2 regions of the Roseateles sp. GW821-FHT09B06 genome follow, and region 2 is predicted to be linked to the other one. Evidence: riboswitches for the same ligand, from Rfam matches in the RefSeq annotation. Region 2 holds a riboswitch; the other holds the start of a gene.

Region 1 (5,847 bases), on a different contig from region 2:
CGAGCAGCTGCTGGCGCGCGCCGCCGAGCCGGGGGTGGAGGAGGTGATCCTGGCCACCAGCTTCACCGCCGAGGGCGAGGCCACGGCCCATGTGCTGGCCGAGGCGCTGCGCTCGCGGGCCATCCGCGCCACGCGCCTGGCGCGCGGCGTGCCGGTGGGCAGCGAGCTGGAATATGTGGATCTGGGCACGATCGCCCATGCGCTGGTGGACCGCCGCTGAGCACGAAAGCGACCATGACCGTTGCCAACTACTGCATCCTGGTGGCCTGCGCGCTGCCCGTCGTCTGCGCCGGCATCGCCAAGTCCAAGGGCTTCGGCAAGCGATTGCGCGACGGTGGTTTCGACAACCACCACCCGCGGGCCTGGCTGGCCAGGCTGGGCGGCTGGCAGGCGCGCGCCGATGCGGCGCAGGCCAACAGTTTCGAGGCACTGCCGCTGTTCATCGCCGGCGTGCTGGCGGCCCAGCAGCTGGGGGCGGCGCAAGAGCGCATCGACATGCTCGCGCTGTCCTTCGTCACCTTCCGGCTGATCTATATCGGCCTGTACCTGGCCGACCAGCCGAGCCTGCGCTCGTTGGCCTGGGCCGCCGCCTTCGGCAGCGGCGTGGCGCTGTTCTTCGCCTGAGCCGGCTCGCCGCAGGGTTCAGCGGCGCTTGCCGGGCTTCTGCGCCGCGCTGGCGCTGCGCGCGGTCCTCACGCCGGCCTTGGCCGTCCGGACACCGCCGTTGCCCTTGATGGCGCTCTTGGCGCTGCGCACCGGTGCCTTCGCGCTGCCGCCGCCACCGGCGGTGTAGACCACCAGCAGCTGGCCGGGTTTGAAACCGGCCTTGGTGGAGACCTGGTTCCATTGCGCGACCTGGGCCGCACCGACCTTGTAGCGGCGCGCCACCGAGGCCACGGTGTCGCCCTTGCCGGCCTTGAAGCTGACGCGACGCAGCGGCGGCATATCGGGTGCGAGGCTCAGGCTGGCGTTGTCGGCCAGCTGCTCCGAGACGTCGCGGTCGTGGCGCGCGCTGCGCGGCACCAGCAGCGTGGAGCCACCCTTGACCAGCATGCGCGGCGGGATCTTGTTGATCTCGCGCAGCTGGGCCTCGTTCATGCCCACCTGCTTGGCCGCGTCGGCCGGCTTCATGGTCCTGGGAACCACCCAGGCGGTCCAGCTGGCGAGCTGGCCCCGGTGCGTGGCCAGGTTGCGCGCGAAGGCGTCGGCATTGTCATAGGGCAGCAGCACCTGGTCGGAGGCCGCGGCCAGCAGCACCGGCTTGTTGGCCTGCGGATTGAACTGCTTGAACTCGTCGGACGTCATGCCGGCCAGCCGGGCCGCGACATCGACGTCGATGTCGCGGTCGATCTCGACGCTCAGGAAATAGGGGTGGTTGGCAATCGCCGGCAGGGCCAGCGAATAGGCGTCGGGACGCAGCACGATGTTCTTGACCGCCTGCAGCTTGGGCACGTAGTAGCGCGTCTCGTCGGGCATGCGCAGGCTCTCGTAGTCGGTCGGCAGGCCGGCCTTCTGGTTGCGCGCGATCGCCTTCTGCACATTGCCCTGGCCCCAGTTGTAGGCGGCCAGCGCCAGATGCCAGTCGCCGAACATCTCGTGCAGCCGGCCCAGATAGTCCAGCGCGGCGCGGGTGGAGGCCAGCACATGGCGGCGGTCGTCGCGGAAGATGTTCTGCTTCAGGTCGAAGTCGCGCCCGGTGGCGGGCATGAACTGCCACATGCCCGAGGCCTTGGCGCTGGACATGGCCTGCGGGTTGAAGGCGCTCTCGATGAAGGGCAGCAGGGCCAGCTCCAGCGGCATGCCGCGCTTCTCGACCTCGGCCACGATGTGATAGAGGTAGCGGCCGCCGCGCTCGGTCATGCGCGCCACATAGTCGGGGCGGCTGCTGTACCAGTTCTCGGCCTTGCCCACCAGTTCGTTGTTCAGGTCGGGCATCGCGAAGCCGCTGCGCAGGCGTACCCACAGGTCGCGCTTGGCCTGGGCGTCGTCCAGGTCGACATTGACGCCGGGTTGCAGCGCGTCCTCCACCAGGGGGCGCGGCTGGACGGCGACCGGTGCGGACGGTTCTAGCTCCAGCGGGGCCAGGGGCACGGCCGGCGCCGGGGCGGGCTTGGGCGCCGGCGCCTTGGCCGCGGCCTTGTCCGCATTGAAGCGTATCCACTGGTAGACCTTGTCGGCGTCGCGCTTGGCCCGCTCCGCATCGCTGAGCTTGGCCTTGGCCGCCAGATCGCCCAGGTCCTGGGCCCGGCCCAGCGGTGCCAGCGCCATCAGGGCGCAGCCGGCCAATAGCGTCATCGTCCAGCGTTTCATCGCCATCCCTCCCAGGGTTCTCGTGAAGAACGGGCGCGGTGGCGGCCATCTCGGCCCCGCCACCCCTAGCAAGCGGCCGCAGTTTAGGGGCGCATATCGCCCCCATGACAGCCGGGTTTGCACGCTGATCCGTCAGAGATTTAACGAAGCCCGTGGCTTCGCACCCTATACTGCGGGCCTGCTCCGGGGTGCCCTGTTACGCCGTTCTCCTTGAGAACGCGTCGGGCTGAGATGTGGTGGAAGCCATGGTCCCGCTGAACTTGATCCGGTTTGTACCGGCGTAAGAAGAGCCTGCTCCCATGCCATGGGTGCGGGCCCTGGAGGTTGTCGTCCAGGGTCGAGGTCGCGGCAAGCCCGTCCGCACCTCCCGCCCGTCTGCACGCACCTGCTCGGCCCCACCTCTCGGCGCGCCTTGTGAGCCTTCGTGCGCCCGTCTCCGTCTCATGACCAGCCTCCGGGGTTCAACCCGGAGACCTTCAGTCATGACCCCACGCATCACCGCCCCGAGCGCCCTCGACCAGAGCATCCGGCTGAGCCGCGAACCCCTGCCCGCCTCCACCAAGACCCATGTGGCCGGCACCCTGCATCCCGAGCTGCGCGTGCCGATGCGCGCGATCGCGCTGAGCAATGGCGAGCGGATCACGGTCTATGACGCCTCCGGCCCCTACACCGACCCGGCCGCCGCGATCGACGTGGCACGCGGCCTGCCGGCGCCGCGCGCCGCCTGGGTCGAGGCAAGACATGACACCGAGGCCTACGAGGGCCGCGCGATCCAGCTGATCGACGACGGTCTGCGCGACCAGGAGCAGCAGCTGAAGCTGCGCGCGCTGAGCGCCGGCCTGCAGCGCCGGCCGCGTCGCGCCAAGGTGGGTGCCAACGTGACCCAGCTGCATTACGCGCGCCGCGGCATCGTCACGCCCGAGATGGAGTTCGTCGCGATCCGCGAGAACCAGCGCTTCGAGTGGATGCGCGAGTACCAGGCCGACGTCGAGCGCGAGGCGCGCCTGCGCGGCAATTCCTTCGGCGCCAGCATCCCCGCGATCATCACGCCCGAGTTCGTGCGCGACGAGGTGGCGCGCGGCCGCGCCATCATCCCGGCCAACATCAACCACACCGAGCTGGAGCCGATGGCGATCGGCCGCAATTTCCTCGTGAAGGTCAACGCCAATATCGGCAACTCGGCCGTCAGCTCCTCGATCGAGGAGGAGGTCGAGAAGATGGTCTGGGCCACGCGCTGGGGCGCCGACACGGTGATGGACCTCTCGACCGGCCGCAACATCCACACCACGCGCGACTGGATCGTGCGCAACAGCGCCGTGCCGATCGGCACCGTGCCGATCTACCAGGCGCTGGAGAAGGTCGGCGGCGTGGCCGAGGAGCTGACATGGGCGCTGTTCCGCGACACCCTGATCGAGCAGGCCGAGCAGGGCGTCGACTACTTCACGATCCACGCCGGCCTGCGCCTGCCCTTCGTGCCGATGACCGTGAAGCGCCGCACCGGCATCGTCTCGCGCGGCGGCTCCATCCTCGCGAAATGGTGCATCGCGCACCACCGGGAGAACTTCCTCTACACGCATTTCGAAGAGATCTGCGAAATCATGAAGGCCTACGACGTCAGCTTCTCGCTGGGCGACGGCCTGCGTCCCGGCTCGCTGGCCGACGCCAACGACGAGGCCCAGTTCGCCGAGCTGAGGACGCTGGGCGAGCTGACCAAGATCGCCTGGACCCATGATGTGCAGACCATGATCGAGGGCCCTGGCCATGTGCCGATGCACCTGATCCAGGCCAATATGACCGAGCAGCTGAAACACTGCGACGAGGCGCCCTTCTACACCCTGGGTCCGCTGACCACCGACATCGCGCCCGGCTACGACCACATCACCAGCGGCATCGGCGCCGCGATGATCGGCTGGTTCGGCTGCGCGATGCTCTGCTATGTCACGCCCAAGGAGCACCTCGGCCTGCCGGATCGCGACGACGTCAAGGCCGGCCTGATGGCCTACAAGATCGCGGCCCATGCCGCCGACATCGCCAAGGGCCACCCGGGCGCCCGCGCGCGCGACGACGCGCTCTCCAAGGCCCGCTTCGAGTTCCGCTGGACCGATCAGTTCAACCTCGGCCTGGACCCCGAGACCGCGCGCGCGTTCCACGACGAGACCCTGCCCAAAGACAGCGCCAAGGTGGCGCATTTCTGCTCGATGTGCGGCCCGAAGTTCTGCTCGATGAAGATCACGCAGGAGGTGCGCGAGTATTCCGAGCAACTCAGCGAGGGCATGAAGGCCAAGAGCGCCGAGTTCAAGGCCCGGGGCGGCGAGCTCTACATCCCCATCAAGACCGGGGCTTGAGCAGATGGCCCATATCGCGATCGCCGGCGCCGGCCTGGCCGGGCGCCTGTTCGCCTGGACGCTGGCCCGCGCCGGCCACGCGGTCGAGGTCTTCGATCCCGCGCCCGGCCCCGAGCCGCGCTGCGACGGCCAGGGCGCCGCCGCCTTCACCGCGGCCGGCATGCTGAGCCCCCTGGCCGAGCAGGAATGCGGCGGCGCGGCCATCGCGCGCCTGGGCTGGGAGTCGCTGGCCCTCTGGCCGCGCATCGTCGCGGCCATGGCAAGCCCGCCGCGCCTGCGGATCGCCGGCAGCCTGCTGCTGGCCCATGGCACCGACCGCGGCGCGGCCGCGCGCGCCCTGGCCCGCATGCCGGGCGCGCAGGCGCTGGCTCCGGGCGAGCTGCGCATGCTGGAGCCGGCGCTGGCGCCATCGAGCCTGCTGGCCTGGCTGCTGCCCGGCGAGGGCCTGATCCACCCGGTCGAGGCCATGGCCGCGCTGCACGCCGGCGCGAGCGCCGCGCGCTGGCATTGGGGCCGCGCGGTCGGGCAGGTGCTGCCGGGCCGGCTGCATCTGCGCGATGGCACAAGCCTCGGCGCCGATTGGGCCATCGACGCCCGCGGCCTCGGCGCGCGACCGCCGTTGCCGCTGCGCGGCGTGCGCGGCGAGGTGGTGGCGCTGGACCTGCCCGACCATGGCCTGAGCCGTCCGCTGCGCCTGCTGCACCCGCGCCACCGCGTCTATCTGGTGCCGCGCAGCGAGCGGGAGCTGCTGCTGGGCGCCAGCGAGATCGAGAGCGAGGACCGCAGCCCGGTCAGCCTGCAGAGCGCCGTCGAGCTGATGGCCGCGGCGCACAGCCTGCTGCCGGCGCTCGGCGAGGCGCGCATCACCCGGCTGGACCGCAATCTGCGCCCGGCCCTGCCCGACAACCTGCCCTTCACCCACGCCGAGCCCGGCCCGAACGGCGGATTGATGCGGCTCAACGGCCTGTACCGCCACGGCTGGCTGCTGGCGCCGGCCCTGGTGCAGCGCCTGCTGGCCGCCAGCGGCCTGGCCAGCCTGGAACACCCATGAACATCACCATCCATCTCGACCAGCAGACCTTGCAAGTCCCCGCCGGCACCACATTGGCCGCGCTGCTGGAGGCGCAGCAGCGCAGACCGGAAAGCGTCGGCACCGCGCTGAACGGACTCTTCGTGCCGCGCGAGGCAAGAC
Region 2 (5,847 bases):
AGCCATGCGGAAAGGCCAGCAATGTCTGGCCATCCAGGTCGGCCGCACGCCGCGGCGCCGGCGTCCCCTTCGCCGTGATCAGCACCAGGTCCTCCGCGAAGGCCGGCAGCGACGCGAGGCGCCCCTTCTCGAAGGGTTCGGACACGAAGGCGGCCTCGATCTCGAAGCGCTCCAGCCTGCGCAGCAGCGAGCCGGTCGTGCCGGTCTGCAACTCGATCGACACCTCCGGGTACAGGGCGTGAAATGCCGACAGCAGCGGCGGCAGCCGGGCGCCCGCCGCGCTTTCCAGGGAACCCAGTCTCAGCACCCCTTGCACGACACCGCTGCGCAGCTCCTGCTCGGCCAGATCGGCCATCTGCAGCAGGCGCTCGGCATGGCCCAGCAGCGTGCGGCCCGCGTCGGTCAACGCTAGGCCGCGGCCCTCGCGGCGGAACAGGGCGACGCCCAGGCGCTCCTCGAACTGCTTGATTCTCGTGGTGACATTGGAGGGGACGCGATGCAGCCGGCTGGCCGCACGCGTCACGCCGCCCTCCCTCACGACACAGCGAAAGATGTGCAGATCATTCAGATCAAACGTTCTCATGCTGAGAAGTGTATGTTCTGACAATTCAGTATTCAAAAGGTCCTCGGACGTGTCAAATCGGGCTCCATGATGAGCACCGAACCCGACCCGAGCGCACCATCCGAGCACACGACATGGCTCATCGTCGGCAGCGGCATCGCCGCGCTCGCCGTCGCGATGGGCATCGGCCGGTTCGCCTTCACGCCCCTGCTGCCGCTGATGCTGCGCGACGGCACCCTGAGCGCGGCCACCGGCGCGGAATGGGCGGCCGCGAACTATGGCGGCTACCTCATCGGTGCGCTGACCGTCTCCTGGTTCGCCAAGGATCCGCTGCGTGGCCTGCGGCTGGCGCTGATTGGCGTCGCGCTGACGACGCTGCTCATCGCAGGGATAGGCGGGGACTCGGGAGCGCTCGCCGGTGCCGGGCTGCGTGGCGCCGCCGGCATCTTCAGCGCCTGGGCGCTGATCTGCACGAGCAGCTGGTGTCTGGCGGAACTGGCCCGGCGGCGGGCCGCGTACCTGGGCGCCTGGATCTATACCGGGGTCGGCCTGGGCATCGCCCTGACCGGCGTTCTCGCCTGGCTCGGGGGGCGCCAGCCCGCGCACTGGCTGTGGCTGGAGCTCGGTGCGCTCGCCGCGACCGGCGCCTTGTTCGTGGGCATGAGCTTGCGCGGCGGCGTCAGGCCGGCCGCGGCGGCGCACGCGACGCCGGCCGCCGGGCCGGACCGGGCGCGTGGGCAGCTGGGCCTGGTGCTGTGCTACGGCAGCTTCGGCTTCGGCTATATCGTGCCCGCCACCTTCCTGCCCGCCATGGCCCGGCAGCAGGTCGACGACCCGCTGGTCTTCGGCCTGACCTGGCCCCTGTTCGGGCTGGCCGCGGCCCTGTCCGTTGCGGCCGCCGCGCGCTGGCTGTCGAGCTGGCCGCGCCGACGGGTCTGGGCCCTGGCGCAGGGCGCCATGGCGCTCGGCACGGCCTTGCCCCTGGCCACGCAGGCCTTGTGGGCGCTGGCGGTCTCGGCCGTGCTCGTGGGCGGAACCTTCATGGTGGCCACCATGGCCGGCCTGCAACTGGCGCGGGAACAGCGCCCCGCCCACCCGACGCCGCTGCTGGCACGGATGACGGTCGCCTTCGCCACCGGCCAGATCGCGGGCCCTGTCCTGGTTCGTGCGCTGGGATCCGGCAGCCTGGCCGGTTGGGATGCCCTGGTCTGGGCGAACGCCGTGGCCACGCTGCTCCTGCTGCTGACGGCAGCCTGGCTGTGGCGGGCGGCCGCACCCCACCCTGCAACCCTGGAGCCAACTCAATGAGCACCGTTCCTTCGAACCATTCCGCCATCGCCTTTCCCGAAGCCGGCCTGCCCGAGCGGCTGGGGCCGCCGGCAACGCTGGATGCGGCGCAGCAGGAGGCCGCCAATGAACTGTTCAATGGCCCCCGCCGTGGTGTGTACGGCCCGTTCCGACCCCTGCTGCACCGCCCGCCACTGCTGCGCGCGGTGGCGAAGGTCGGCGAAACCCTGCGCTACGAGGGCACGCTCGACACCGCGCTGCGCGAATGGACCATCTGCGTCGTCGCGCGCGAGCTGTCCAACGTCTTCGAGTGGGACATGCACCTGCCGCTGGCCAAGGCCGCCGGCGTACCCGCCTCGGCACTGGCAGCCCTGGATGCCGGCGAGCCGTCGCCGCCCGACCTGGCCGGCGAACTCGCGCTCGCCCGCCAGGTCGCCCGCGAACTGATCGGCCAGCACCGCCTCGGCGACGCGACCTACTCGGCCGCCGCGCAGCAGTGGAAAGAGCCGGTGCTCGTGGAACTGCTCACGCTGGTCGGCTACTTCGTGACGGTGTGCTGGCTGATGAATGTGGCGCGCACGCCCGGACCGGCAAGCTGAGCTGCCACGCCGGCGCCCACCGCTCGTGGCCGGGCACGAAGGGTGGGCGAGGCACAGCGTGCAGCCCCGGCTGCGAGCGCGCGCGGGGCGCGAGTGCATCGCAGTGAGCCGAACGCGGCGCAGCCCTCCGAGCCGGGCCGCCGAGCTCCCGCATCGCCGATGCATCCGGGCCAGGGCGCCCACTCCAGCCAGGGGTGTCCGCCCGCGGCACTACAATCCACCTCGCCATGCGGTAGTGACACCGCACGGCATTTCGCTAGGGGTGTTGGGCCGGGCAATCGGTTCGACTGAGAAAGTCCCTTTGAACCTGATTGAGGTAATCCTCGCGCAGGGAAGCACGCAAGAAGTCCACGTCGACCACCGATCCTTTCTCCCGACGTGCGGACTCATGTGAGGCCGACCTGCCATCGCTCGACCTTGCACTCGATGGCACATCATCTCCAGCATCTCCTGTCCCCCCTGGGCCTCGCCGTGGCCTTGCTGTGCGCCGCGCAGGGCGCCGGCGCGCAACAGTCCAGCGCGCTGCCCACCGTCTCCGTCAGCGGCCGCTCCGCCGAGGCGCCCGTTTCCATCGGCGGCTTCGGCAGCGAAACGCCGGTGGCCAAGCTGCCGCTGCAGGCCGCGGTGCTGAGCGCCGACCGGCTGGTCGATGCCGGTGTCGATGCGCTGTCGGGCCTGACCCTGTTCGACGCCAGCGTCGGCGATGCCTACAACGCGCAGGGCTATGTGTCCTATCTGAAGGTGCGCGGCTTCGACCTGGACAACCGCTTCAACTACCGCCGCGACGGCCTGCCGATCAATGCCGAGACGGCGCTGTCCCTGGGCAACAAGAGCGGCGTCGAGCTGCTGAAGGGCACCAGCGGCATCCAGTCCGGCACCAGCGCGCCCGGCGGCCTGGTGAACCTGCTGGTCAAGCGCCCGACCGCGGCACCGCTGACCAGCGTCACCCTGGGCTTGAGCGAGCGCGGCACGGCCGAGGCCGGCCTGGACTGGAGCCGCCGCTTCGGCGCGGGGCAAGCGTTCGGCCTGCGCATCAATGCGGCCGCCGCCGAGCTGCGCCCGCAGCTGCGCGATGCGCGCGGCGACAAGCAGCTGCTGGCCCTGGCCGGCGACTGGCGCGCCACGCCCGACACCCTGGTGGAGGCCGAGTTCGAATGGAACCGCCAGAGCCAGCCCAGCCAGCCCGGCTTCAGCCTGCTGGGCGACCGGCTGCCCTCGGCCAAGGACATCGACCCGCGCACCAACCTGAACAACCAGGACTGGAGCCAGCCGGTGGTGTTCAACAACCAGCATGCGTCGCTGCGCCTGACGCAGCGCCTGAACGCGGATTGGAAGGCGCAGGCCCATCTGGGCGTGCAGCGCCTGAAGACCGACGACCGCCTGGCCTATCCCTTCGGCTGCACGGCTGCCGACGGCAGCTACTACGCCGACCGCTACTGCCCCAACGGCGACTTCGACATGTGGGACTTCCGCAGCGAGAACGAGCGCCGCAACAGCGACGCGCTGGATCTCTCGCTGGCGGGCCGGTTCGTCGCCGCCGGGATGCGTCACGAGATCGGCACCGGCGTGCTGTTCACGCGCTTCGAGAGCCGCTTCCAGCGCCAGACCTACAACTGGGCCGGCACCGGCAATATCTCGGGCCAGGCGCCTGCGCCCACCACGCCGGACCCGACGTTCAGCGCCGACAACACCAATCGCGACGAGCGCAGCACCGAGTTCTATCTGCGCGACACGATCCAGATCGGCACCGACTGGCAGGCCTGGCTGGGGCTGCGTCACACGCGGCTGAAGCGCGAGAGCGTGCGCACCGACGGCTCGGAGCCCATGGCGCCCTACACGCAGAGCTTCACCACGCCCTGGCTGGGCCTGAGCCACGCGCTGTCGGCCCAGTTGATGGCCTATGCCAGCTGGGGCGAGGGCGTCGAGTCCGAGGTGGTGCCCAACCGTCCCGAATATGCCAATGGCGGCCAGGCCCTGCCGGCGCTGAAGAGCCGCCAGCTGGAAATCGGCCTCAAGTCCGGCAGCTCGACCGTGGACTGGGGCCTCAGCGCCTTCGACATCAAGCGCCCGCAGTGGCGCGACATCGGCACTTGCGACGCCGATCTGACATGCACCCGCGTGGCGGACGGCATCGCGCGGCACCGCGGCGTCGAGGCGCAGGCCGATCTGAAATGGAGCGGCGGCGGCCTCTTGGCCAGCGCGATGAAGCTGCAGGCGCGCCGCCGCGGCAGCGCAGACACTAGCCTGAACGGGCTGAAGCCCGCCAATGTGGCCGAGACCGCGCTGAAGCTGCAGGGCCGCCAGAACATCGCCACCCTGCCGGGCCTGCAACTGCAGATGGGCCTGGTCTACGAAGGCCGGCGCGCCGTGCTGCCCGACAACAGCGTCAAGATCCCCGGCTGGACCCGGCTCGACGCAGGCCTGCGCTACGAACAGCAACTCGGCGGCAGGCAGTTGCTGATCTGGCGCGCCGGTGTCGACAACCTCGCCGACCGCCGCGCTTGGAAGGAATCGCCCTTCCAGTACGGCCATGTGTACTTGTACCCGCTCGAGCCGCGCACCTGGCGTGCCAGTTTGGAGATCAGCTTGTAAGGCCTAAAATTTTCTGGCTATAATGCAAGGCTCTGTTCCCCGATAGCTCAGTCGGTAGAGCGCCGGACTGTTAATCCGTAGGTCCCTGGTTCGAGCCCAGGTCGGGGAGCCAAGAACAGAAGAAGAAACAGAATCTCTTCGGAGGTTCTGTTTTTATGAAAGCCCGCCGCAACCGCACGGCGGGCACCCATACCGAACGGTCAATTCCTCGATAGCTCAGTCGGTAGAGCGCCGGACTGTTAATCCGTAGGTCCCTGGTTCGAGCCCAGGTCGGGGAGCCACTTCAGAAGCCCTGCATGCGAAAGCATGTGGGGCTTTCTTCATTTCCCTCAGTGAGCCCACCGATGAGCACCCTGCCCGCCTGCCCTAAGTGCCAATCCGCCTATACCTACGAGGACGGTGCCATGCTCGTCTGCCCCGAGTGCGGCCACGAATGGTCGGCCCAGGGTTCGGAGCCGGCGGCCGCTGAAGAGGTGCGCGTGATCCGCGACGCCGTGGGCAATGTGCTGCAGGACGGCGACACGGTCACGGTGATCAAGGACCTGAAGATCAAGGGCTCGTCCCTGGTGGTCAAGGTCGGCACCAAGGTCAAGAACATCCGCCTGGCCGACGGCGATCACGACATCGACTGCAAGATCGACGGGATCGGCGCGATGGGGCTGAAGTCGGAGTTTGTGAAGAAGGTGTAGCGCGAGGTGGGGTGACCGATTGGCCGCAATCACTTCACGCCCTCGCATCGCCCCTGAGCTTGACTCCAACGACCCCCGGCATCCAGACAGCGATCTTGCTGGATGAAGTTGCGCACAG

Evidence for each region. Region 2 has a riboswitch for thiamine pyrophosphate ahead of AC07OQ_RS07010 (TonB-dependent siderophore receptor). Riboswitches for the same ligand answer to the same signal wherever they lie in the genome.
Region 1: linked by a shared signal. The riboswitch ahead of thiC (phosphomethylpyrimidine synthase ThiC) and the one ahead of AC07OQ_RS07010 (TonB-dependent siderophore receptor) in region 2 are both predicted to bind thiamine pyrophosphate.

The regions. Positions count from the first base shown of each region.
Region 1 covers NZ_JBWKPM010000025.1:68,147-73,993, reverse strand. Annotated here, with positions in the region: gene recR (recombination mediator RecR) at 1-220, shown strand, start outside; gene AC07OQ_RS19095 (MAPEG family protein) at 235-624, shown strand; gene AC07OQ_RS19090 (transglycosylase SLT domain-containing protein) at 643-2,310, opposite strand; TPP riboswitch at 2,485-2,614, shown strand; gene thiC (phosphomethylpyrimidine synthase ThiC) at 2,793-4,655, shown strand; gene AC07OQ_RS19080 (FAD-dependent oxidoreductase) at 4,660-5,706, shown strand; gene thiS (sulfur carrier protein ThiS) at 5,703-5,847, shown strand, end outside.
Region 2 covers NZ_JBWKPM010000005.1:218,987-224,833, forward strand. Annotated here, with positions in the region: gene AC07OQ_RS06995 (LysR family transcriptional regulator) at 1-583, opposite strand, end outside; gene AC07OQ_RS07000 (YbfB/YjiJ family MFS transporter) at 650-1,870, shown strand; gene AC07OQ_RS07005 (carboxymuconolactone decarboxylase family protein) at 1,867-2,448, shown strand; TPP riboswitch at 2,697-2,799, shown strand; gene AC07OQ_RS07010 (TonB-dependent siderophore receptor) at 2,875-5,040, shown strand; tRNA gene AC07OQ_RS07015 (tRNA-Asn) at 5,077-5,152, shown strand; tRNA gene AC07OQ_RS07020 (tRNA-Asn) at 5,246-5,321, shown strand; gene AC07OQ_RS07025 (zinc ribbon domain-containing protein YjdM) at 5,385-5,729, shown strand; gene AC07OQ_RS07030 (hypothetical protein) at 5,759-5,847, opposite strand, start outside.